4 regions of the Streptomyces sp. NPDC111507 genome follow, and region 2 is predicted to be linked to each of the others. Evidence: riboswitches for the same ligand, from Rfam matches in the RefSeq annotation. Region 2 holds a riboswitch; each other region holds the start of a gene.
The links. Region 2 has a riboswitch for cyclic di-AMP ahead of ACZ7M2_RS10970 (C40 family peptidase). Riboswitches for the same ligand answer to the same signal wherever they lie in the genome.
Positions count from the first base shown of each region.

Region 1: linked by a shared signal. The riboswitch ahead of ACZ7M2_RS25235 (C40 family peptidase) and the one ahead of ACZ7M2_RS10970 (C40 family peptidase) in region 2 are both predicted to bind cyclic di-AMP.
Region 3: linked by a shared signal. The riboswitch ahead of ACZ7M2_RS44940 (M23 family metallopeptidase) and the one ahead of ACZ7M2_RS10970 (C40 family peptidase) in region 2 are both predicted to bind cyclic di-AMP.
Region 4: linked by a shared signal. The riboswitch ahead of ACZ7M2_RS12120 (LysM peptidoglycan-binding domain-containing protein) and the one ahead of ACZ7M2_RS10970 (C40 family peptidase) in region 2 are both predicted to bind cyclic di-AMP.

Region 1 covers NZ_JBVKBU010000006.1:214,786-220,548, reverse strand. Annotated here, with positions in the region: gene ACZ7M2_RS25255 (hypothetical protein) at 1-41, opposite strand, end outside; gene ACZ7M2_RS25250 (sensor histidine kinase) at 89-1,573, opposite strand; gene ACZ7M2_RS25245 (response regulator transcription factor) at 1,570-2,274, opposite strand; gene ACZ7M2_RS25240 (diacylglycerol/lipid kinase family protein) at 2,576-3,937, shown strand; cyclic di-AMP (ydaO/yuaA leader) riboswitch at 4,053-4,222, shown strand; gene ACZ7M2_RS25235 (C40 family peptidase) at 4,279-5,703, shown strand.
Region 2 covers NZ_JBVKBU010000002.1:767,872-773,634, forward strand. Annotated here, with positions in the region: gene pcrA (DNA helicase PcrA) at 87-2,579, opposite strand; cyclic di-AMP (ydaO/yuaA leader) riboswitch at 2,907-3,079, shown strand; gene ACZ7M2_RS10970 (C40 family peptidase) at 3,087-4,265, shown strand; gene ACZ7M2_RS10975 (tellurite resistance/C4-dicarboxylate transporter family protein) at 4,361-5,335, shown strand; gene ACZ7M2_RS10980 (hypothetical protein) at 5,401-5,754, opposite strand.
Region 3 covers NZ_JBVKBU010000020.1:20,397-26,159, forward strand. Annotated here, with positions in the region: gene ACZ7M2_RS44930 (PrsW family intramembrane metalloprotease) at 1-1,092, shown strand, start outside; gene ACZ7M2_RS44935 (aldo/keto reductase) at 1,096-2,040, opposite strand; gene ACZ7M2_RS44940 (M23 family metallopeptidase) at 2,099-3,136, opposite strand; cyclic di-AMP (ydaO/yuaA leader) riboswitch at 3,148-3,305, opposite strand; gene ACZ7M2_RS44945 (PP2C family protein-serine/threonine phosphatase) at 3,561-4,688, opposite strand; gene ACZ7M2_RS44950 (hypothetical protein) at 4,865-5,056, opposite strand; tRNA gene ACZ7M2_RS44955 (tRNA-Met) at 5,209-5,282, opposite strand; gene ACZ7M2_RS44960 (dihydrofolate reductase family protein) at 5,356-5,763, opposite strand, start outside.
Region 4 covers NZ_JBVKBU010000002.1:1,003,848-1,009,610, reverse strand. Annotated here, with positions in the region: gene ACZ7M2_RS12130 (FAD-dependent oxidoreductase) at 1-205, shown strand, start outside; gene ACZ7M2_RS12125 (HAD family hydrolase) at 509-1,390, shown strand; gene ACZ7M2_RS12120 (LysM peptidoglycan-binding domain-containing protein) at 1,495-2,193, opposite strand; cyclic di-AMP (ydaO/yuaA leader) riboswitch at 2,198-2,358, opposite strand; gene ACZ7M2_RS12115 (hypothetical protein) at 2,511-2,954, opposite strand; partial or broken gene ACZ7M2_RS12110 (CocE/NonD family hydrolase) at 2,938-5,265, opposite strand; gene ACZ7M2_RS12105 (polyprenyl synthetase family protein) at 5,645-5,763, shown strand, end outside.

The DNA.
Region 1 (5,763 bases), on a different contig from region 2:
AACGAGACGACCGAGATCACGGTCTTCCTGGTGCTTGGCATGACGAACTCCTCCGCGTTCACGGGCGACTGCCCTGTCGCCGGGAAAGCTAGGAGCCGTCTTTGTGGAATTCTTGTGGCCGGTCGGCGGCCGTGATCATCCAGTTGCGCGGGAGCGGAAGCGTGGCCCCCGTGTCCCCGGTGCCGTCGCTCAGCGGCAGGGTGACCTCGACGCGGGTACCCGGACCCGTGGGCCGGTCCAGTACCCGGATCCCACCTCGGTGCAGGGCGATCTGCTGGGCGACCAGGGTCAGTCCGAGGCCGGAGCCGGGGCTGTCCGGTCGGCGGCGGAAGCGTTCGAAGACCTCGGTGCGCAGCGCGGGCGGGATGCCAGGGCCCCGGTCTTCGACGACCAGGAGCGCCTCGGCGCCGCTCGCGCGCAAGGTCACCTCGACCTGTGGGGGCTGCCCGTCCGTGTGACCGTGGACCAGGGCGTTGACGAGCAGGTTGTCCACCAGGCTCCGCAGTCCCGCCTCCCAGCCGTGTACGCGCAGCCCCGCCGCGCAGTGGCCGGCCACCCGCGCGTGCGGATGGCGTCGCCGCTGCTCCTCCGTGCTCGCTTCGACGAGGTCGGCGAGGTCGACCGGGCCGAAGGCGTCCGCCTCGACGAGGTCTGCGCGGCCGAGGTCGCGCAGCATGACGAGGACTCCGAGGAGGCGTGCGTGTTCGCGGCTCAGGTCGTGCAGCACTTCGTCGCGGTCGGGTCCGGCGAGCTCCGGATGCTCGGTGAGGATCTCCAGGTTGGTCTGCATGCTCATCAGCGGGGTGCGCAGTTCGTGCGAGGCCGCCGAGGCGAAGGAGCGGGCGGTGGCCAGTGCCTCGGCGGTCCTGAGTGCCTGCTCGTCGTAGCGTGCCAGGACGGTCTGCAGGGTGTGTGCGAGGTCGTCGACCTCGGCGATCCGCGTCGGGCTGTGGTCCAGGCGAGTGGAACTGGAGCGGGGGTCGAGGCCGCTCGCCCGGCGTTGCAGACGGCGCAGCGGCGCGCTCGCCCGGGTGGCGACGGCCCAGGCGAGCAGCCCGGACAGCGGTGCGGCGAGCAGGGCGACGGTCACCGCGCGCCGTCGGACCAGGCGCACCTGGGTGTCGGCGGCGGTGTCCGACGCGAACAGCCACAGGGTGCCGCGCACGCCGGGGCGCGCCCCGGTCACCCGGGTCGACAGGATCCGCCAGCTCCTGCCGTCGGCACGGAGGGTGACCGGCACGGGCGCCCTGGCGGGCAGCGCCACGTCCGCCGCCGGTTGCGGGCCGCCGGTGAAGGTCTCCTCGGGGCCGATCAGCCGTACGCCCACGTCCAGGGCCGAGGTGAACACCCGGCGCTCGCGGGCCTGCTCCACCGCCGCCGACCGGTCGGCGGCGCTCGCGCGCAGCAGCCCCCGGGCATCCTTGGCGACGGCCACCGCGCGCTCACGCAGATGCGTGTCCTGCTGATCGTGCAGATCCGCGGCGACCAGCCGCAGCAGCAGCCAGCCGGTGGCCAGTACCAGTACGGGCACGGTGGCGCCCACGGCCAGGGCGATCCGCGTGGACAGTCTCACGGCCGCTCCTGCGGGTCGTCGTCGCGCAGGACGAAGCCCACGCCTCGTACGGTGTGGATGATCCGGGAGTGCCCCGACGTCTCCAGTTTGCGGCGCAGATAGCTGACGAAGGTGTCCACCGCGTCGGTGCGCACCTCGAAGTCGTAGCCCCATACGCGATCGAGGAGCTGGTCCCGGCTGAGCACGATGCCTGCGTTGCGGGCGAGGAAGTGGAGGAGTTCGAACTCGCGGCGGGTCAGTTCCACCGGCCGCCCGTCGAGGCTCACCCTGCGGGCGGCGGGATCCAGGAGCAGCCCGCCGGCCCGTACGGTGCCGCTGTCCCGCGGCGGCCGGCGCCGCAGCAGTGCCTCCAGCCGCAGGACCAGCTCCTGCAGGGCGAAGGGCTTGACGAGGTAGTCGTCGCCGCCCGCCTGCAGGCCCGCGATCCGGTCGGCGGTCTCGTCGAGTGCGGAGAGCATCAGCACGGGTACGTCGTTGTCCTCGTCCCGCAGCGCCCTGCACACCTCGATGCCGTTGAGGTCGGGCATCGAGATGTCCAGCACGATCACATCCGGCGGCGTCCGCCGGGCCACCGCCAGGGCCGGCCGGCCCCCGTCGGCGAGATCCACGGCGAATCCACCGAGCCTCAGGCCCCGCTCCAGCGAGCGGCGGATCGCCGCGTCGTCGTCCACGACCAGGACACGGCCGCGCTGCCCACTCATCACCACTGTCCCTCCCCGCCACACCCGGCGTCCTGCCGGGGCCCGCCGCCGCCCATCGTGCATCAGCCGCGACGGTCCCGGCCCCGAGGGGTGGACCAAGGGTTCGGTGAGAACCGTCCGGACCGGCCCCGGTCGGCGCGGGCCAGGCGGAGCGTGGCGGTTGCGCGGCGCCTGACCCGACGGTTGCATACGACTGTGTCGTCGATGGCCGACCCCGCACACAGCCAACGACCCGCCGAACCGGGCCTCCGTGCGGCCGGGCCCGCCAGGGCCGGACTTCTACGACGTCCGTGGAGGAGCGATGGGTGTGGACACGAGCGCGCGGGTCGGCCACGGGAAACGGTGGGCGGCCAGGGGCGCGCTGATCGCGGCGGCGCTGGCGGTGCTGCTGCCGCTCGGTTACGGAGGCGTGGACGGCGTACTGCTGCTCCTGGCCGCGCTCCTCGGCGTGGCCGTCACGGCGGCGGCGCTGTGGTGGGCGCTGACCCGGCGCGGCCCGCTCCGCTGGGTGGCGGCCGTGCTGGCGGCCGTCGTGCCCGGCGCCGTGCTCACCCTGTTCGCCGTGGCCGGGCTGCTCTGGGCCGTTCCCGTGTCCCTGGCACTGTGGACCGTGGCGGTCTGGAGCGGCCGGTACGCCCTGCGGAGCGACCGGACGCGCGCCCCGCGCCCGAAGGAACGCAGGGCACCGCCGCCGCGGCGCCCCTTCCTCCTCATGAATCCGCACTCCGGCGGTGGCAAGGTGGCGAAGTTCGGACTGCGGGAGAAGGCGGAGCGGCTCGGCGCACAGGTCGTGCTCCTCGACCCTGACGAGCACCAGGACGTCACCGCGCTGGCCCGGGCCGCCGTCGCGGACGGCGCGGATCTGCTGGGTGTCGCCGGCGGTGACGGTACCCAGGCGCTGGTCGCGGCCGTCGCCGCCGAACACGGTCTGCCGTTCCTGGTGGTCTGCGCCGGCACCCGCAATCACTTCGCGATGGACCTCGGCCTCGACCGCGACGACCCGGCGACCTGCCTGGACGCCCTCACCGACGGCGTCGAACTCCGCGTGGACCTCGGCTTCGCCGGCGGCCACCCGTTCGTCAACAACGCCTCTTTCGGCGCGTACGCGGCGGTCGTGCAGAGTCCCGCGTACCGCGACGACAAGATCGGCACCATCCTGGACCTCCTGCCCGACCTGCTCACCCGTCAGCGCGGGCCGCGACTGACCGCTCGCGCCGCGGACACGACGCTCGACGCCCCGCAGGCCGTACTGGTGAGCAACAACCCCTACCGCACCAACGATCCGGCCGGTCTCGGCCGCCGCGAACGGCTCGACTCCGGGCTGCTCGGTGTCCTCGGCATCACGGTGGACAGCGCGGCCGAGGCCGCCGCGCTCGTACTGGACCCCGCGCCGGACGGACTCGCGGTCCTGACCACCCGTGAGGTGGTCATCGACGCCGACCGCGCGGAGATCGAGGCCGGCATCGACGGCGAGGCCCTGGTCCTGCCCACCCCGGTGCACTGCCGCGTCGAACCCGGCGCCCTGCGCGTCCGCGTCCCCAAGGAACGGCCCGGTGTGCCGGAGGCCCAACCCCCCTTGGACTGGCGCCGGTTGCGCACGCTCGCGGCGACCATGGGGCGCACGGCGGTCGTACGACATCCTGGTCGTGGCCGGAACACGTAGACGAAGGTCACAATTACATATCGGACAGTTCGCGCTCCAATCTTCACACCAGGCACACAAATTGGCTAAGTTGGCGGTAGGCCGCACGACTCCCTCCGGCGAACCTCGCCGGGTCGCGCGACCTCCGCCGAATCCGGTGCCTCCGTGGCAACCGGAACCTGGACCCAACCGACCTTGGGGTGAATCGGCCCAACTGCCCGATCGGGCAAGGGCTGTAGGGCAGCCTTCCTGAATCTTCCGCCCGAACCCGACAGCCGACCCGGTAGGCGGAGTACGGAAGGAGTACGGCTCCCATGGCGCCGGAACGAACCCCGCGCCCTGGAGGCAACAGCCTCCCTGGCATGCCTGACTCCGCACGCGCGGCGGCCGCCCTCAGTAGCGCGGACGGTCCGAGCCGCGAGGAGGTGCAGCAGCGGATCAGCTCCCTCTACGACCAGGCCGAGAACGCCGTCGGGTTCGTCAACGGGACCCGCGCGATGACCACGGGGAGCCGAAGCCGCGTCAACCCGGCAGCGGAAGGCGCGCGCAGGCGCCGCGACCCCGCCCTCGACGACATCACCAGAACCTGGTTCGACGCGGCGCGCGCGCAGCTGGGTCCGTCCGCGCCTGCCAGGCTGCCGGCCGACCGGATGTCGAAGCCCCCCGCCGAGGCGCGGCCCGCGGGCCCGCCGAAGCGGCCGGAGGACGGACTCACCGACCGTGGGCGGGAGTTGACCGCCCGCCCTGTTCTTGAGTTGACGGCGGGCCCCTCCGCCGAGGCGGCCGCCGGGCCCGTGGCCGAGTTGACGGCCAGGGCCGTCGCCGCACTGCCGGCCGCGCCGGAGCCTGCGCCGCAACCCGCGCTGGAGGCCGCCACGGCCCTGCTGCCCGCGCTGCCCGCCGGGCCGGGGCAGTCCTCGTTGAAGACGTCCAAGGAGAAGATCCAGCGCAAGCTGGCGCTGGCCCGTGATCTGGTGTCCCAGCACGCCGCGCGCTGGAACCCCGGGCCCGCGGCGATCGAGTCACGTCCGGCCGAGGCCGTCTGGCCCACCCCGGAGGATCAGGCTCGCCGGCAGGCCGCGGAGGAGTGGCAGCGACAGCAGTCGACCGCACTCGGCCCGGACATGTCCTTCGGCACCGGGATGCCGCTCGGTGCGGGCATGTCCATGGGTGCGGGGATGCCGTTCGGTGCCGACATGTCCCTCGGCACGGGGATGCCGCTGGCCGCGGGCATGCCGCCCGGCGCGGACATGTCCCTCGGCGGAGGCGTACCGCTGGCCACGGACATGACCATGGGTGCGGGGATGCCTCTCGCTGCCGACATGTCCCTCGGCACGGGAATGCCCCTGGCCGCGGGTGTGCCCGTAGGCACCGGTGTCTCCACCGGTTCCGTCAACACGGCCGTCGGCGCCGCGGAGTCGGCGTACGGCGGGAAGGCCGCCAAGGCCCTCGCCTTCACCCGCGAGCAGATCGGCAAGCCGTGCGTCTGGGGCGCGACCGGACCGGACTCGTACGACTCCGCCAGCCTCGTCCAGGCCGCCTGGAGGGCCGCCGGGGTCGCGCTCCCGCGTACCGTGCACGGGCAGGCGACCGCCGGTGCGGCGATTCCCCTGACCGACATCCAGTTCGGCGACCTGATCTTCTTCTACGACAACGTCAGCCACGTCGGCTTCTACACCGGCAACGGCATGATGATCCACGCCCCCAGCCCGGGTGCCTCGATACGCGAAGAGTCCCTCTTCTTCGCCGGACAGAAGGCGATTCACAGCGCGCTGCGCCCGGCGTGACGGACGCAGCGACATCTCCGGCACCTCAAAGCACACATAAGGCACTGGAGCGGTCAAAGT
Region 2 (5,763 bases):
CCTCGGGCCTGACGTAATCCATCGGCCCCTCCCCCGGCGACGTGACCGAACGCCGTCGCCGGGCGCCAAGCTGCCACCCCGTAGGACTACAGCTTCTCCACCGGCGCGTACCGCAGCAGCAACCGCTTCGGCTTCGCCTCGCCGAAGTCGACCGTCGCCTCCGCGTTCGCACCCGTACCCTTCACGCCGACCACGGTGCCCAGGCCGAACTGGTCGTGGGTGACCCGGTCGCCGACCGCGAGTGAGACCACCGGCTTCTCGGAGACCCCGCGGCGCGTCGCGAAGCCGGAGGCACCGGACGCCGCGGACCGCGAACGCGAGGACGACAGCGAGGCGGCCACACCGGAGACGGGCCCCGAGGGCATGGGAGCGGTCGCGCCGGTGCGCTTCCACTCCAGGTGCGTCTCCGGGATCTCCTCCAGGAAACGGGACGGCGGGTTGTACGAGGGCTGGCCCCAGGCGCTGCGCATGGACGAACGGGTGAGGTACAGCCGCTCCCGCGCGCGCGTGATGCCGACGTACGCGAGGCGCCGCTCCTCCTCCAGCTCCTTGACCTGTCCCAGCGCGCGCATGTGCGGGAAGACGCCGTCCTCCATGCCGGTGAGGAAGACGACCGGGAACTCCAGGCCCTTGGCGGTGTGGAGGGTCATCAGCGTGATGACGCCGGAGCCGTCCTCGTCCTCGTCGGGGATCTGGTCGGAGTCGGCGACCAGGGCCACCCGCTCCAGGAAGGCGGCGAGCCCGACGGGCGTCTCGCTCTCACCCGCACCGGACTCCTGCTCGAACTCCAGGGCCACGGCGGCGAGTTCCTGGAGGTTCTCGATCCGGGTCTCGTCCTGCGGGTCGGTCGAGGCCTGCAGCTCGGCGAGGTAGCCGGTGCGTTCGAGGATGGCCTCCAGGACAGTGGCCGGGCCCGCACCGGACTCGACGATCGTACGGAGGTCCTCCATCAGCGTGTTGAAGCGCTTGACCGCGTTCGTGGACCGCGCGGCCATGCCGTACGCCTCGTCGACGCGCTTCAACGCCTGCGGGAAGCTGATCTTCTCGCGCTGCGAGAGCGCGTCGATCATCGCCTCGGCGCGCTCGCCGATGCCGCGCTTGGGCACGTTGAGGATGCGGCGCAGCGGGACCGAGTCCTCCGGGTTGGCCAGTACACGCAGGTAGGCCAGGACGTCCCGGACCTCCTTGCGCTCGTAGAAGCGGACGCCGCCCACGACCTTGTAGGGCAGGCCGACGCGGATGAAGATCTCTTCGAAGACACGGGACTGGGCGTTCGTTCGGTAGAAGACGGCGACGTCTCCGGCCTTCGCCTCGCCCGCGTCCGTGAGACGGTCTATCTCTTCGGCGACGAACTGCGCCTCGTCGTGTTCGGTGTCCGCGACATAGCCGGTGATCTGCGCGCCCGCGCCCGCGTTGGTCCACAGGTTCTTGGGCCGGCGGGACTCGTTGCGCTCGATGACCGCGTTGGCGGCGGAGAGGATCGTCTGCGTGGAGCGGTAGTTCTGCTCCAGGAGGATCGTCGTCGCGTTCGGGTAGTCCTCCTCGAACTGGAGGATGTTGCGGATCGTCGCGCCGCGGAAGGCGTAGATCGACTGGTCGGCGTCGCCCACGACGCACAGCTCGGCGGGGAGCAGGTCGTGCTCGCCGTGCGGGGTGTCCTCGTCTTGCGCGCCGGTGCCGACCAGCTCACGCACCAGCGCGTACTGCGCGTGGTTGGTGTCCTGGTACTCGTCGACCATGACGTGGCGGAAGCGGCGACGGTAGTGCTCGGCGACGTCCGGGAAGGCGCGCAGCAGGTTGACCGTGGTCATGATCAGGTCGTCGAAGTCGAGCGCGTTGGCCTCGCGCAGCCGCGACTGGTACATCGCGTAGGCCTGGGCGAGGGTCTTCTCGAAGCCGTCGGCGGCCTGGGCGGCGAAGTCCTCCTCGTCGATCAGCTCGTTCTTCAGGTTCGAGATCTTGGCGCTGAAGGACTTGGGCGGGAAGCGCTTGGGATCGAGATCCAGATCACGGCAGACGAGCGCCATCAGCCGCTTGCTGTCGGCGGCGTCGTAGATCGAGAACGAGGAGGTGAAGCCGAGCTTCTTGCTCTCCCGGCGCAGGATCCGCACACACGCGCTGTGGAAGGTCATCACCCACATCGCGTTCGCGCGCGGGCCGACGAGCTGCTCGACGCGCTCCTTCATCTCGCCCGCGGCCTTGTTCGTGAAGGTGATCGCGAGGATCTGGCCGGGGTGGACATGGCGCTCGCCCAGCAGATGGGCGATGCGGTGGGTGAGCACCCGGGTCTTGCCGGAGCCCGCGCCGGCCACGATGAGCAGCGGGGAGCCGGAGTGCACCACGGCCGCGCGCTGGTTCTCGTTCAGCCCGTCCAGCAGGGCCGCCGGGTCCACGGCGGGGCGGGGCGCGCCGTCGCGGTAGTAGGCGTCCCGGCTCGCGGGCGCGTCGAAGCGGCCGCCGAACAGGTCGTCCGGAAGCGGCTCCGCCGCTCCGTCCTCGGGCGGCGGCGGGGGCTCTTCCTCGTGGGCCCCGGAAGGCTGGAGGTCCGCCAGAAAGCTGTCATCAAAGAGGCTGCTCATCGCTCTCCGAGTCTAGGCGGCCCCACTGACAACCCGCGGCCACCCTGAAAACCCGACCGGTTTTTCCGCGATCGCGCATGATCGCTTTCCGTGACGGCGCCCGATCGCTTTCCGCCACTCTTTCCGCCGCCCTTTCCACCGCGGACGCCGTCACCGTTCAGGATCGTTTCATTACGGTCAGCCACAGCCAGTCCCGATCAATGGCTGCCAGAGTCAAGGTCACAAAAATGTATCGGGCATATCGCACATCAAACTTCACAGAACACTTATGAGTTGGCTAGCGTGCCGGGCAGGCCGCTCGACCCAACCGGCGAACACCGCCGGGCCGTGCGGCCTCCGCCGAGTCCGGTGCGCCCGCGTGGCAGCCGGAGCCGGGGACCCAACCGACCTTGGGGTGAATCGGTCCAATTGTCCACTGGGGCACGGACCGTAGGGCAAACCTTCCGGACGTACCCGCCCGAACCCGACAGCTAACTCGGTAGGCGGATGACGGAAGGAGTCGCCACCTTGGCGTCGCATCGCAAGTGGAGTCCTACAGGTACACGCATAGCGGGCATACGGACTCCCGCCCTCGCCACGGCGGCCCTCACCTCCGTGGCCCTGCTCTCCCAGACGGCGAACGCCGCGCCCTCGGCCGACTCCAAGCCGAGCATCGAAGAGGTCGAGAAGAAGGTCGACGACCTCTACCACCAGGCCGAGACGGCGACCGAGAAGTACAACGCGACCAGGGAGAAGACCGCCCAGCAGCGCAAGCGCGTCGACTCCCTCCTCGACGACGTGGCCCAGCGCACCGAGAAGCTCAACACCGCGCGCGAGGAACTGGGTTCGTTCGCCGCGGCGCAGTACCGCACCGGCGCCGCCGCCCCCGACACCGCGAGCCTCCTGCTGGCCGACAATCCGCAGGACTACTTCGACCAGACCCAGCTGATGAACCGTCTGACCACCCGCCAGAAGGCGGCCGTCGACGACTACGTCACCGAGCAGGCCGCCACCACCAAGAAGCGCGCGGAGGCCTCCAAGAGCCTGCAGACGCTCACCACGACGCAGAGCGCGCTGAGGACGTCCAAGGCCGACGTCCAGCGCAAGCTCGCCGAGGCCCGCTCCCTGCTGTCGAAGCTGACCGCCGAGGAGAAGGCGCGGCTCGCGGCGATCGAGAAGAAGAAGCAGGAAGCGGCCGACCGCAAGGCGGCGGAGCTGGCCCAGCAGCAGGCCGCGGCGCAGAAGAAGGCTCAGGAGGCGGCCGCTCAGCAGCAGACGGGTTCCGGCACCTCCGGGACCACTGGCTCCGTCGGCACCTCCGGCAGTTCGGCCAGCGACTCCTCGTACACCGCCAAGGCCGACAAGGCCCTCGCCTTCGCCCGCACCCAGGTCGGCAAGCCGTACGTCTGGGGCGCGACCGGGCCCGGCTCCTACGACTGCTCCGGCCTCACGCAGGCCGCCTGGAAGGCCGCCGGCGTCGATCTCCCGCGTACCACCTGGGACCAGGTCAACGTGGGCACGACGGTCCCGCTCTCCGACATCAAGCCCGGTGACCTCGTCTTCTTCTACGACGACATCAGCCACGTCGGCCTGTACGTCGGCAACGGCATGATGATCCACGCCCCCAAGCCGGGCGCGTACGTCCGCGAGGAGTCGATCTTCTACGGCGGCGAGTCGATCATCCACAGCGTGGTGCGTCCGGCCTAACGCCTCGACGCCCGGCACGCGCGCGTGGGGCTCATCGAGCTCCACGCGCGCGTGGCCCGCCGCCAACCCGCTCGAAGGTCCTTAGCATCGGGCCCATGTCAGCCATCTCCCCGCCCGGCACCCGGTGGACCGGCCTGCGCAGCTGGTGGGCGCAGAGTCCGCCGGGCGCCGGAGCCGCGATCCTGGCCACCGGCATCATCTCGATCGGGCTGGAGCAGACCGGCTACGAGGTCCTGTCCCGGATCGTGCTGGCCCTGGCGGCCGTCGGCTGGCTCGGGCTCGCCGCGGCCTTCGTCGTACGGCTGCTGCGAGAGCGGGAGCGGTGGCTGACGGAGGCCGGTACACCGAGTGCGCTCACCGCGGTCGCGGCGACCACCGTGCTCGGCACGCGGCTGGTCACGCTGGGGTGGAAGGTGCCGGCCGAGGCCCTGCTCGCCCTGTCGGCGGCGCTCTGGCCGGGGCTGCTCCTCCTGGTCGTACGGCAATGGCGGCCCCGTATGCCCGGAGGGGTGTTCCTCGGCTGTGTGGCCACGCAGGGGCTCGCGGTGCTGGGCGCGACGCTCGCCCCCGCGACGCACACGGACTGGCTCGCGCACACCGCGCTGGTGCTGTTCTGGCTGGGGCTCGTGCTCTACGCGGCGGCACTGTTCTACTTCGACTACCGCGAGGTCGCCACGGGCGCCGGGGACCAGTGGGTCGCGGGCGGCGCGCTCGCCATCTCGGCGCTGGCGGGGTCGAAGCTGATCCTCGCGTACCAGGCGAACATCTATCTGTGGAACAACGACGACAACGGCGTGCTGCGCTGGGTGACCGAGGCGCTGCTCGTGCTCGTCCTCGGCTCGTACTGCGTGCTGGCCGTGGCGGAGGCCCTGTGGCCCCGACCGCACTACGACGTGCTGCGCTGGGCGACCGTGTTCCCGCTGGGGATGACGGCGGTGGCGACGCTGTCGGTCGCGGCCGCCATCGGCGTCGGCCGGCTCAGGGGGCTCGGGCAGGTGCTGCTGTGGATCTCGGTCGCGGCGTGGCTGGCGGTGGCGGCCGTAGCGGTCAGGCGTCCGCGGGAGCCGTAGCGGTCGGGCATCTGTAACGCTGTCCGGAAGCGCCGTAGCCGTCCGTGGGGGCCTTCGGGGGGCCGTCAGGTCCAGAGCACCGCGATGAAGATGTTCGCGGTCGTGAGCAGCCCTACAAGCCCGAACAGGCCCTTGTCCACCTTCTCGTCGTCCCGCTTCACATAGACGAGTCCGAGGATCACGATCAGCAGGGCGAGCTTCACGCCGATCTTGATGGTGTTGACCGAGTGGTCGTCGGCCTGGTTGAGGCCGACCAGGGCGACGCCCGTGACCAGCATGGTCAGCGCGCCGTGCAGCATGGCGGGGACGAACCGGGCGGTGCCCTGGCCCATCGCCTTCATCTGGGTGAGGAAACCACCGAGGAGCGAGGCGATGCCGATGATGTGCAGGCCGACGAAGAGATGGATGAGTACGTCCATGGAGCCGGA
Region 3 (5,763 bases), on a different contig from region 2:
GCCTGCGCGGCGGCGCTGATCGCGATCGTCGCCAACAGTTTCGCGACCAGATGGATAGCGACCGCCACCGCCGACCCGTCCAGCGCCGACACGCTCGGCGCGACCGTCATAGCGCCGATCGTGGAGGAGTCCGCGAAGGCCGCCGCCGTGCTCCTGGTCTTCCTCTTCCGCCGCCGGGACTTCACGGGGATCGTCGACGGGGTCGTCATCGCCGGAGTCACCGCGACCGGCTTCGCCTTCACCGAGAACATCCTCTATCTCGGCACCGCCTTCGGCACGGACCAGCTCAACGGCGACCACGGCCTGGCCTCCGTCACCGCCGCGACCTTCTTCGTCCGCGTCGTGATGTCGCCCTTCGCGCACCCCCTGTTCACGGTGCTCACCGGAATCGGTTTCGGTATCGCGGCGCTGGCCGCCGAGCGCCAGCATGTGCGCCGCGTCCTGCTGCCCCTGACCGGACTGCTGCTCGCGATGGGCACGCACTCGATGTGGAACGGCTCGTCGAACTTCGGGGAGTACGGCTTCTACGCGGTGTACGGGGCGTTCATGGTGCCCGCGTTCGGTCTGCTCACCTTCCTCGTCATCTGGACGCGGCAGCGGGAGCTGAAGACCGTACGGACCGAACTCCCGGCGTACGCGGCGGCCGGGTGGCTCACCCCGCCCGAGCCGTACGTGCTCGGCTCGATGCGGGCGCGGCGGCTGGCCCGCGACTACGCCGCCCACCACTTCGGCAGGGCGGCGGCGCGCTCGGTCGCGCAGTACGAGGCGTACGCGACCTCGCTGGCGTTTCTGCGGCACCGGGGGCGCAGTGGCCGTGCCAACGCCGACTTCGTCGTACGGGAGCGGGAGTTGCTGCACGAGCTGTGGCGCCGCCGGGAGGTCGCCCGCCCCTCCCTCGCGTACGCGGCCCACGCGTCGGCCCCGGCCGTACCGGTGCCGCCGCAGCTACCGCCGCCGTGGCCCGGGTACGGCTACGCGCCGGTGCCCGGCCAGGTGAACCCCGCCGGCACACCCCCGTACCCCGCCGGCGCGACGACCCCGTATCCCGCCCCGGCAACGCCGTACCCCGCGTACAACCCCTACCAGTCGTAGGCCTCAGGCGGACGCTTCCGTCAGCCTGGCCACCTCCGCGTCCGTCAGGGTCAGGTCGGCGACCGCCAGCAGGGCCGGCAGCTGCTCGACCGTCCGTGCGGAGGCGATGGGCGCCGCGACCGTCGGCCGGGCGGCGAGCCAGGCGAGGGCGACCGTGGCGACCTCCGCGTCATGGGCCCCGGCGACCTCGTCGAGGGCGGCCAGGACGCGGATGCCGCGCTCGGTGTCGAGGTGCTTGCCTGCGCCCTCGGCCCGCGCGGAGTCGACCGTCGTACCCGGGCGGTACTTGCCGGTGAGGAATCCGGACGCGAGCGCGAAGTACGGCATGGCGGCCAGGCCGGTCCGGGAGGCGACCTCCTGGAGCGGGCCCTCATAGGTGTCGCGCGAGACGAGGTTGTAGTGGGGCTGGAGGGCGACGTAGCGGGCGAGGCCCTCGCGGTCGGAGAACTCCACGGACTCCGCGAGCCGCTCGGCGGAGATGTTGGAGGCGGCGATCTCCCGGACCTTGCCGGCCCGGACCAGTTCGTCCAGCGCGCCGATGATCTCCTCGACCGGCACCGAGGTGTCGTCGAAGTGGGTGTAGTAGAGGTCGATGTAGTCCGTGCCGAGGCGGCGCAGCGAGGCGTCGGCGGCGGCCTTGATGTTCGCCGGGGACAGGCCCTTGTACTCGGGGTGGGTACTGACCTTGGTGGCGAGGACGATGTCGGAGCGGTTGCCGCGCGCGGCGAACCACTTGCCGATGACCGTCTCCGACTCACCGCCCGTGTGGCCGGGGATCCACGCGGAGTAGCCGTCGGCGGTGTCGACGAAGTTGCCGCCCCCGGCCGTGTACGCGTCGAGCACGGCGAAGGACTGCGCCTCGTCGGCGGTCCAGCCGAAGACGTTGCCGCCGAGGGAGAGCGGGAAGACCTCGAGGTCGGAGGAGCCGAGCTTGCGTAGAGAAGTCATGCCTTATTTCAACAGCCGTAGCGGATTCCCATATTCCGCATACGGCCCGCGGGGACGATCAGGGGTTCAGGCCTTTGCTGTGCAGCCACGCCATCGGGTCGATCGCGCTGCCGCCGCCCGGGTGAACCTCCAGGTGCAGATGCGGCCCGGTCACGTTGCCGGTCGCGCCCACGCGCCCGATGACGTCGCCGGTGGCCACCTTCTGCCCCACGCTGACGCTGATGGAGGACTGGTGGCAGAACCACAGCTCCGTGCCGTCGTCGAGGGTGAGGATGGTGCGGTAGCCGTACGAGCCGGCCCAGCCCGCCTCCGTGATCGTGCCGCTGTGGATGGCCTTGATCAGCGTGCCGGTGGGGGCCGCGAAGTCGAGGCCGGTGTGGTAACCGGAGGACCACATGGAGCCCGCGTCACCGAAGCGGGAGGTCAGGGTGTACGAGGAGGTCGGCAGCGAGTAGCTCTTGGCGAGCTCGGCGAGGCGCGCGGCCTCGGCCTTCTGCTTGGCGTCCTCGTCCGCCTTCTTCTTCGCGGCGGCGACCTTGGCCTCGGCGTCGTCCTTCTGCTGGGCGGCCAGCGCGACCGCCTTCTTCGCGGCGGCGGACTCGGCGGCGTCCTGGGCCGCCTTGTCGATCTGGTCCTGCTGCGACTCGGCCTGCTGGATGATGCGGGCACGCAGCGCCTCGCCCGCGTCCGTGTTGCCCCGCGCGGCGTCGGCGCTGGTCACACCGGCGCTGGTGAGCGGGGTGGCGGAGCCCTTCGGCGTGCTGGAACCGCCGTCGGATATCAGCGCCTTGGCCGATTCGGTGACCGAGGAGAGGTCGGGCAGCGAGATGGAGACCGGCGGCTTGCCGGGCGCCGCGGTGGCCATGCCGCCCGCGCCGACGGCGGCGATGACGCCGACGCCCAGGACCGTGGAGCTGCGGGCGAGTCCTCCGCCGCGCTGCTTGGAGACGCGGTGCCGGCCACGGAGGGGACGGATGGAATCCTCGGTGGGGTTCCACTCCTCCCAGGGGCCCTCGTCCTTGCCGTAGGCGTAGCCAAAAGTCTGGGTGTCGTTCGGCGGGAACGAAGTGGGCTGGGCAGGCCGGTTGGACGCCACGTGGGCGTGCTCCTTTCCTTCCTTCTCGCCTACCGGGTTAGCTGACGGGTTCGGAGCAGGAAGGTCTCCTACGCGCGTCAACCCACGGTGTCTCCACCGTGAAAGACGCTCGATTCACCCCAAGTTGGTGGTTCCCCGGTTCCCTCGCGGGATTCGGCGCGTGCGCACGGAGCCGACTCTTGTGACGGCTGGGACGACCGCGCTGCGTTATCGAACGTTAATAGACGCGGGTACCGGATTCCAAGCTGTTCGTACTGATCATTAACGACTTTCGGCCAGGACTTACCGCCCATGACCGGCGGAAATCGGGCGAGTTGGCCGCGCCTCCCTACCTGGCGGTCATTTGACGGTGCATCAGTTGTTATGCGGAGGGACAGCGACCGATCACCCCTCGTGATATCGATCAAGAACGCCCCTTCCGTGGCTACGGCCGCCGTACGGCGAGCAGTGCCATGTCGTCCGTCAGGGCGCCGCCCGTGTGCAGCCGGACCTCCTCCACGAGCGTGGCCAGCAGGGCGTCGGGGCCGGGGAAGGTCCGTCCGGCCAGGCGCGCGGCCGGATCGTAGAAGCGCCCCTGCACGTCGCGGGCCTCGGACAGTCCGTCCGTGTAGAAGAGGAGCGTGGCCCCGTGCGGGAACTCCGTCTCCTCGGCACGGTCCGGCCAGCTGCCCAACTCGCCCATGCCCAGCGGCAGCGCGGGGTTCGCGGCGGAGAGCGTGACCAGCGTTCCGTCCGCATGCAGAAGCAGCGGCAGCGGGTGGCCGCGGTTGACGATCCTCACGAGGCCGCCCTCGTGCGTGATCTCCGCGAGGACGGCGGTGGTGAACCCCTCGAAGGCGTCGAGGCCCTCACGCCGGGTGCCCTCGCGGGCCAGCGCCCGCTCCAGCCGCTGCGCGACCGCCTCCGGCGTGGCCTCCTGCTCGGCCGCCTCCCGGAACGCCCCGATGACCACGGCGACGGCGGCCACCGCGTCCATGCCCTTCCCGCGTACGTCACCCACGGCCAGCCGCACCCCGTGCGGGGAGTCCTGCACCGCGTACAGGTCGCCGCCGATGAACGCGCCCGCCTGCGCAGCCTCGTAGCGCGCGGCGACGTCGAGGCCGCCGATCCGCCGGTCGGGTTCCGGCAGGACGGCACGCTGGGCCGCCTCGGCGATCTGGTGGGCCGAGGCGAGTCGTTCGTCGGTGCGGCGGACGAGAATGTTGATGAGCGCGGCCAGCACGCCGACGGTCGCCACGGTGGCGACCTCCGTGAGCGCGTCCACCTCGAGGACGATGCCGAGCCGGATGTGGATCGTGAGCACCGCGACGAGCGCCGCGACGCCGGTGAGCACGGTGCCGCGCAGCGAGAAGAGCGGGGCGGCCACGAGCGGCGCGGCCGTGAAGAGGGGGCCCGCGGTAAAGGCCATCGGGGTGAAGTAGTCGTAGAACGCGCCGACCAGGATGAGCAGCGCGGGCAGCACCCGGACGAGGCTGCGCGCGCAGGAGATCCGGCTGCGGTCCGCCTCGGGCCGTCGGGGCACCGGCTCGTCCCCCAGCCCCGGATCGGGCACGGGGTCCTCGGGCAACCGCCCACCGGACCGGTCGTGCTGCTTGTCATCCGGCTTCTCGTACGGCTCGCCGTACGGCTCCTCGGCCCGCTGCGCGCCTCCTTCCTGCTGCCCCACCCGTCCAGGCTTCCCGGCACGGGGGCGGGGGGCGAGCGGTGAGGGGCCGACCGGGGGACGCGTCAGTCCGAGGCCGACCACCGGACGCCGCCCGCTCCGCCGCGCCCGTGGTGGTGCCCGGCCGGGGCGACGACGGTCCCGCCGTCCGGCACGAAGTCATGACCGCCGTGACAGGCCCCGAGGAACAGCGCGCACACGGCGAGCAGCAGCGCGAGCGCCGGCGCGCGCCGGACCAGCCACCGAGGACGACTCATAGTGAGCGGAAGACTACAGAAAGTCGGGTCGGCAGGGAAAAACCGGGGCGGGACGGCGAACGGGAAAACCGGGCGGCAGGAAAACCGGAACGGCGAACGGGAAAAAACCAAGGGCCGGAACTCGTTTCCGAGTTCCGGCCCTTGGCCTTCAGTAGCGGGGACAGGATTTGAACCTGCGACCTCTGGGTTATGAGCCCAGCGAGCTACCGAGCTGCTCCACCCCGCGTCGTTGAAATTAGTGTACGCCATCCACGGGGCCCGATTCACCAGGCTTTTCGCGGACGACCGCGAGGCCGCCCCTACCCGGCCGCGAGAAGGTGACGATTGGGCGCCACAGCCCGCTCCTCGAACTCCGGCAGTACGACGACGTCCGCCCCCGCGGCCACGAGCAGACCGTTCCCGTCGGCCTCCGTCACGAACGTGTCGGGCTCGCGCCACGCGGTGACCACCCGCCGTACCCCCGCGTTGAGGATCAGCCGCGCACAGGGCGCGGGCCGGGACGCCCGCCGCGCGCACGGCTCCAGGCTGCTGTACACGGTGGCGGAGCCCAGCCGCGGATCCGCGGGGTCGATCTTCGCGAGTGCCGCCTCCTCGGCGTGCACGACGGGGTCGTCGCCCTCCCGCGAGTGTCCGCGCGCCAGCTCGGTGCCGTCGGCCGCCACCACCACCGCCCCTACGCTGAACGCGGTCTGCGACGGCGGACACAG
Region 4 (5,763 bases), 240 kb from region 2:
CTTCCTGGGACACGAGTTGCGTACGGCGCTCGCGGTGAGCCGCGGCACTCCCAAGCTCGGTGCGGGGTATTGCTCCTCGGTGCCCGGGCTGTACTTCACGGGGTTGCCGGCGGCGGCTTCGTACGGGCCGGTGATGCGGTTCGTGTGCGGTACGGAGTTCGCTTCGCCGCGGCTGGCCAAGCACTTGGCGGGCGCGCACGGGTGAGGTGGCCGGGGTCCGTACGGCCGGAGGGGACGGTGACTGGTGGGCCACGCCGTGGGCGGGGCCCAACCCGTCGCGTCGGAGCTTGTGTTGGGCTCAGGCGGCCACAGTCACCGCAGCCGCGTCATCCTCTGGAGTGACATTCCGCTCGGAGTCTTTTCGTACCGCCCGCTCGGTGGGCGGGGGCGGAAGTGCACTCTGTACGCCCGGTACGCCCCGTACGGTGAACGGCGTTGCTGACGGGATACCGGACGTCGTCCGGTTCACGCCGGGCCGATGAGTCGTTCGATCCGTATTCTTCGGATCATGGCCGCTCCGACTGCATATTCACTTATCGCCACTGACCTGGACGGAACGCTGCTCCGCGGCGACGACACCCTCTCCGACCGGTCCCGGGCCGCGTTGGAGAGGGTGGCCGAGGCGGGCGCCCGACACCTGGTCGTGACGGGGCGCCCGGCGCCGAGAGTACGACCTCTGCTCGACGAACTCGGCGGCACGGGACTGGCGGTGTGCGGGCAGGGGGCGCAGCTGTACGACGCGGCGACGGACCGACTGCTGTGGTCGGTGACCCTGGACAGGGAACTCGCGGAGACCGCGCTCGGCAAGATCGAGGCGGAGGTCGGGCTGCTCTACGCCGCGGTGGACCAGGACGGCGTGGACGGGCTGACGCTCATCGAGCCGGGGTACGTGATGCCGCATCCGACGCTTCCGGCGGTACGGGTGCATCACCGCGACGACCTGTGGACGGAGCCGATCAGCAAGGTGTTGCTCCGCCACCCGTCGCTGTCCGACGACGAGTTGGCCTCGGCGGCCCGGGGCGTGGTGGGTTCGCTGGCCACCGTCACCATGTCGGGGCCCGGGACCGTCGAACTCCAGCCATGCGGCGTGACCAAGGCAACCGGTCTGGCGCTCGCCGCCGCCCACCTCGGTCTCACTCCCGCCGCCACCATCGCCTTCGGCGACATGCCCAACGACATCCCCATGTTCGACTGGGCCGACAGGGGGGTCGCCATGGCCAACGCCCATCCGGAGCTGAAGGCGGTGGCCGACGAGGTGACGTTGTCGAACGAGGACGACGGGATCGCGGTGGTGCTGGAGCGGCTGTTCCCGTACCGGTCGGACCGGTTCCGGGAGTCCGGAGAGCCCGGTGGGTCCCGGCAGCTCTCCGAGTCTCTCCGACCTCACTAGCCATATCGGTTACATCGGGCATATGGGCTATATCGGTCGTGTTGGCCGCATCAGCCCCGGCAGTCGTACCAGCCCTACCGGCCCCGCCAGCCCCGCCAGTCCTGTCAGTAGGCTCCGTTGACGTTGTCGATCGAGCCGTACTTCGCCGCCGCGTAGTTGCAGGCGGCCGTGATGTTCGCGACCGGGTCGTAGGGGTTCATCGACGTGCCGGGCACGTGGTAGGCCTTGAACGTGGGGTCGATGACCTGGAGCAGGCCCTTGGAGGGGATGCCGGCCTTGGCGTTGGAGTCCCAGTTGTTGATGGCCAGGGGGTTTCCGGAGGACTCGCGCATGACGTTGCGGTGGATGCCGTTGTAGGTGCCGGGGATCTTGGCGCGGGCCATGATGTCCAGCGAGTGCTTGATCCAACCGTCGAGGTTGTTCGCGTACGTCTTCGAGTTGGTGGGCGCCGTCTTCGCCGGGGTCTTCTTGGTGGTGGTTTGGACGGTTTTGGTGCCCACGGTCAGGGTGAGGCCCGGACGAAGCGTCGTCGGGTCGGGGCCTATGACCGCGCGGTTGGCGGTGTACAGCTTCGCCGGGCCGCCGCTCGTGGGGTACTTCTTCGCGATCGTGGCCAGGGTGTCGCCCGCGACCACCTTGTAGGTGATGAGCTGGACATCGGTGCTGGTGGCCGTGGCGGCCTGCGCGCAGGTCGCGCTCACGAGCGGAAGGGCGAGTGCGACTCCGCCCATTCCTGCGGCGAGGATGCCCCGAGTGAGCATGCCCTGGATCTTGAAGTTGCGGTGCTTGCCTCGTGCGGACATGGCGAATTCCTCTCCGGCGCCTGCGAAGTGAGCTGTCGGGTTCGGGCGGGAGCTGCCCGGCCGCACGGTGTGTGCGACTTCACCCCTAGCCGTTCCGGTGTCCGGATCGGCGGCTTACCTGGGTCCCCCGCTCCTGCCGTGCGTCTGTGTGGGTGGGTGGGGTATTCCGGTCGGCGGCAGGATTGGGCGGTCCGTCCGGATCGACGTGAACGTATGCGAGAGCACATGTCCGGAACAAGCCCTCATTTCCCGGTGTAGATCGCTTTCACCTGGGTGATACGAGGGAGAAAATGCCCGATTAATCCGGAACGCGACGCTCAACTTGCCTTATGCAAAGGGGGAGTCGTCAAGAGGGGATAAAGGGCCCACTTCGCATGGGAGTGACCCAATTCACGCGACCAAGCAGAAATAAAGCGGCACTGGCGGCAAATCGGACATCGCGCTTCGAGTGTCCAGGCCGGTGAGCCCGCGGGCGGAGCCGGGCGGACCTCCCATACGGACAGGTCCGTGTCGGGGTCGTCGTCGGGCAGCCGGCCGGCATTGGGCTTGAAGTAGAGGCCGTAGGCCCAGTATTCGGGGAGTTCGTGGCACATCAGGTCCGGGTGGGGACCGAACTCCTGCCCCGCGTAAGCCCTGTTGATCCTCGCCACCGCCTCGGCCCGGGGGATTCCGAAACGCGTGACCATCTCGTCGGCCATCTCGCGGAAGTACGCGAGCATCCCCTCGTCCAGGGCCATCAGGAACTCACCGGTCCGCGCCATGCTCTTCAGGGTTGCCCATGCCGTGGCCGGGTCTCCAGTCCGCCGTCCGGGGGATTCTTCTCTCCCACGTCCGATGGAAGACCACCTCGTTGCCGTCCTTGCAGATCGGCTCGTTCGAGGCAGATCGGCTCGTTCGAGGTGATGAACTCCCGGTCGTCGCAGCTGAGTTCGGAGCGTGTCTCGACCCGGGCGTCCCGGGGCAGCTCCGGGCGGTGCAGACGGATCGACCTCGTCGAGCGGGTACGGGCGGAGAGCGGGTCCGACTCGTGGATGGTGTACGTGTCCCGGGCGTCCTCCGTGCATTCGAGGCCGTCCGGGTGGACACGGGTGCCGTCGTGGCGAAGGTCGACCTCCAGTCGCCACTCGCCCCTCGCCACGTAACGGGCGACCAGGCGCGCGGGGCGGGCTCGTCAAAGGTGACCGGGGATGTCACTCCTGGGGGTTCGGACTGCTCCGGCTCCTCGAAGGTGATCCTCAGGTCCGACTCCCTCGCTCGCACCGGAAGTTCGAGGGAACTGCCCGCCGGGTCCAGGACGAACCCCGCCGCCGAGCCCGGCTGGGGCCAGATCCACGGCCAGGAGGCGGTGGACAGGGAGAGCCGGATGCGGTGGCCGGGCGGGAATGCGTAGCCGATGGCGGCCAGGTCGAAAACCACGTCCTCCGTAGAGCCCGGTTTCCAGGAGACCGCCTGGTCGGGGTCATAGCGCGCTGTCAGGTTCGGGTCACCCCGGGTCACCGGCGTCGAGGAACCGTCGGCAGCGACGTCGCACACCCGGGCGATCGCCTGGCCTCAGGGGGAGTGGGACGTCAGGCGGAGGCGGACCCTGGGGCGCCCCAGGATCCAGGTCTCCCCCCGGGACCTCGAACTCGAGGCAGGCCGATTTCGCGTCCTCCTCCCGCTGGTTCGGCGGCAGGTCCGCGTCGTTCCCGACGGGGCGGAAACGGCCCGCGTCCACGCCCGTGTGCTGAGGGGAGCGCACCGGCACCGGTGCGCCCCGCAGCGCGTACGCGATCGGGGTCACGGAGGGGGAGAGCCAGGCGGTGTCGCCCACCCAGTGGCCGGGAAGGGACGGGTACGTCGTCGCCGGGGGGCGCGGCCATGACGTAGGAGCGCAGGAGGGGCTCCGTCATGACGCCACGGTTGCTCACGCCGGGGTCCGGATCGCCGTCCACGCCGAGCCCTGGATCGTCGTTCGCGCCGGGCCCTGGATCGCCGTCCACGCCAGGGCCCGGATCGGCGGTCGCACCGGGGTCAGGAACGTCATCCACGCCGAGGCCGGGATTGTTGATCACGCCGAGGCCAGGACGGCCGATCGCGTCGGGGCCAGGGCCAGGGCCAGGGCCAGGGCCAGGGCCGCGGTCGCGGTCGGGGCAGGCCCGGGCTCGGTGACGCTCGTACCGGTCGGTCTGAGCCAGTGGTCCCACCACATCGGCGTCTCCTGGAGGAAACCGATCGCCGGGCCCGGCGGCAGGCCCCGGTCCGGGTACTGGTGGCACCAGGGGCCGATCCGGCCGCGCACACGGTCGGCGGGAAGGCTCTCGACCAGCCGCAACACCGTGTCGCGGCACGGGTCGTACCGGCCGCCCACCGCGAGCACGGCGGCCCGGATCCCGCCGTATCCCCCGTCCTCGCGCACACCGGCGTGGCGCCAGTACGCGTCCCGGTTCGGGTGGGACGGCCACGTATGGATGAACGGCTCCACCGTCTCCAGGCGCTTCACCCACATGTCGCGCCACATCGCCCGGCCCACGTGCGCCGGATTCCGGCGGACGGGCGACGTCGGCGAGCGCCGTCGCCGCCCGGGCGTGCGTCTCGACGGCGAGGACGGAACCTCCCATGCGGTGCCCGTCGTTGTCATAGGGATCGTCGGTCGCACAGACCGTGACGATCGCCTTGAGCGGTTCGGGCGCGAGGGTCGCGATCCGGAGGGAGGTGAAGCCGCCCCGGGAGATGCCGAACATGCCCACCGCGCCGTTGCACCAGGGCCGGTCCGCCAGCCAGTGGATCACTTCCACCCCGTCGGCCCGCTCACTCTCCCCGTACGGGTCCGTCGGCACGCCCTCCGAGTTGCCGTAACCGTGGGCATCCACCCGGACGGAGGCGTGGCCGTGGCCCGCCTACCAGGGGTGGCGCTGCCAGTCGCGTGGCGCGGTCCGGTCGGTGAGCCGGTCCGGGAGATATTCGAGGAGCGCGGGGACGGGCGCGTCGGTCAGCGGGCGCCACACGCGCGTGCAGGCGGGTGCCGTCCGGGAGAGGGATCCACAGATCCTCGTGAGTCGTCTCGTGCGAGAAGGACGTACGGATGTGCATGCTCATCACGGTGTCCTGGGTGTCCATGGTGCCCAGGGGTCGTCCTCGGTGCCCCGGTCGTCTTCGGCGGTCGGTCCTCAACCACGTCCGATCAGTCAATACGTCTCATATCCGGTCGTATCGACTGATCAAGAACATGTCGCCCGTGATCCCGTACCGCCCGGGTGTGGGACTGTCTGCCGCTCGGGGGACATCGGGTGGCGGGGGAGAGGGAAGTCGGGAGGAAGTCGGCAGTGGGGACGGTGGGCGCTCGTGGTGATCGAAACGTGACCGGATACGCTGACTTGAGTGATGGCAGCGACACATCGACAAACCGTGTCATCGACCGAATGATCGACCGAGTTCGCCATGTGATCGTCAGCAGACAGGAGAACCTCTCGTGACCGTCGTCGGGCCGTTCGGGCTGAGCGTGCGGGACCAGGCTCTCGAAGCCGATGTCCAGGCCGGATTGACGGCTGTGGAGGAGGGCTTGCTCGAAGTCACCAAGAGCGAGGTCCC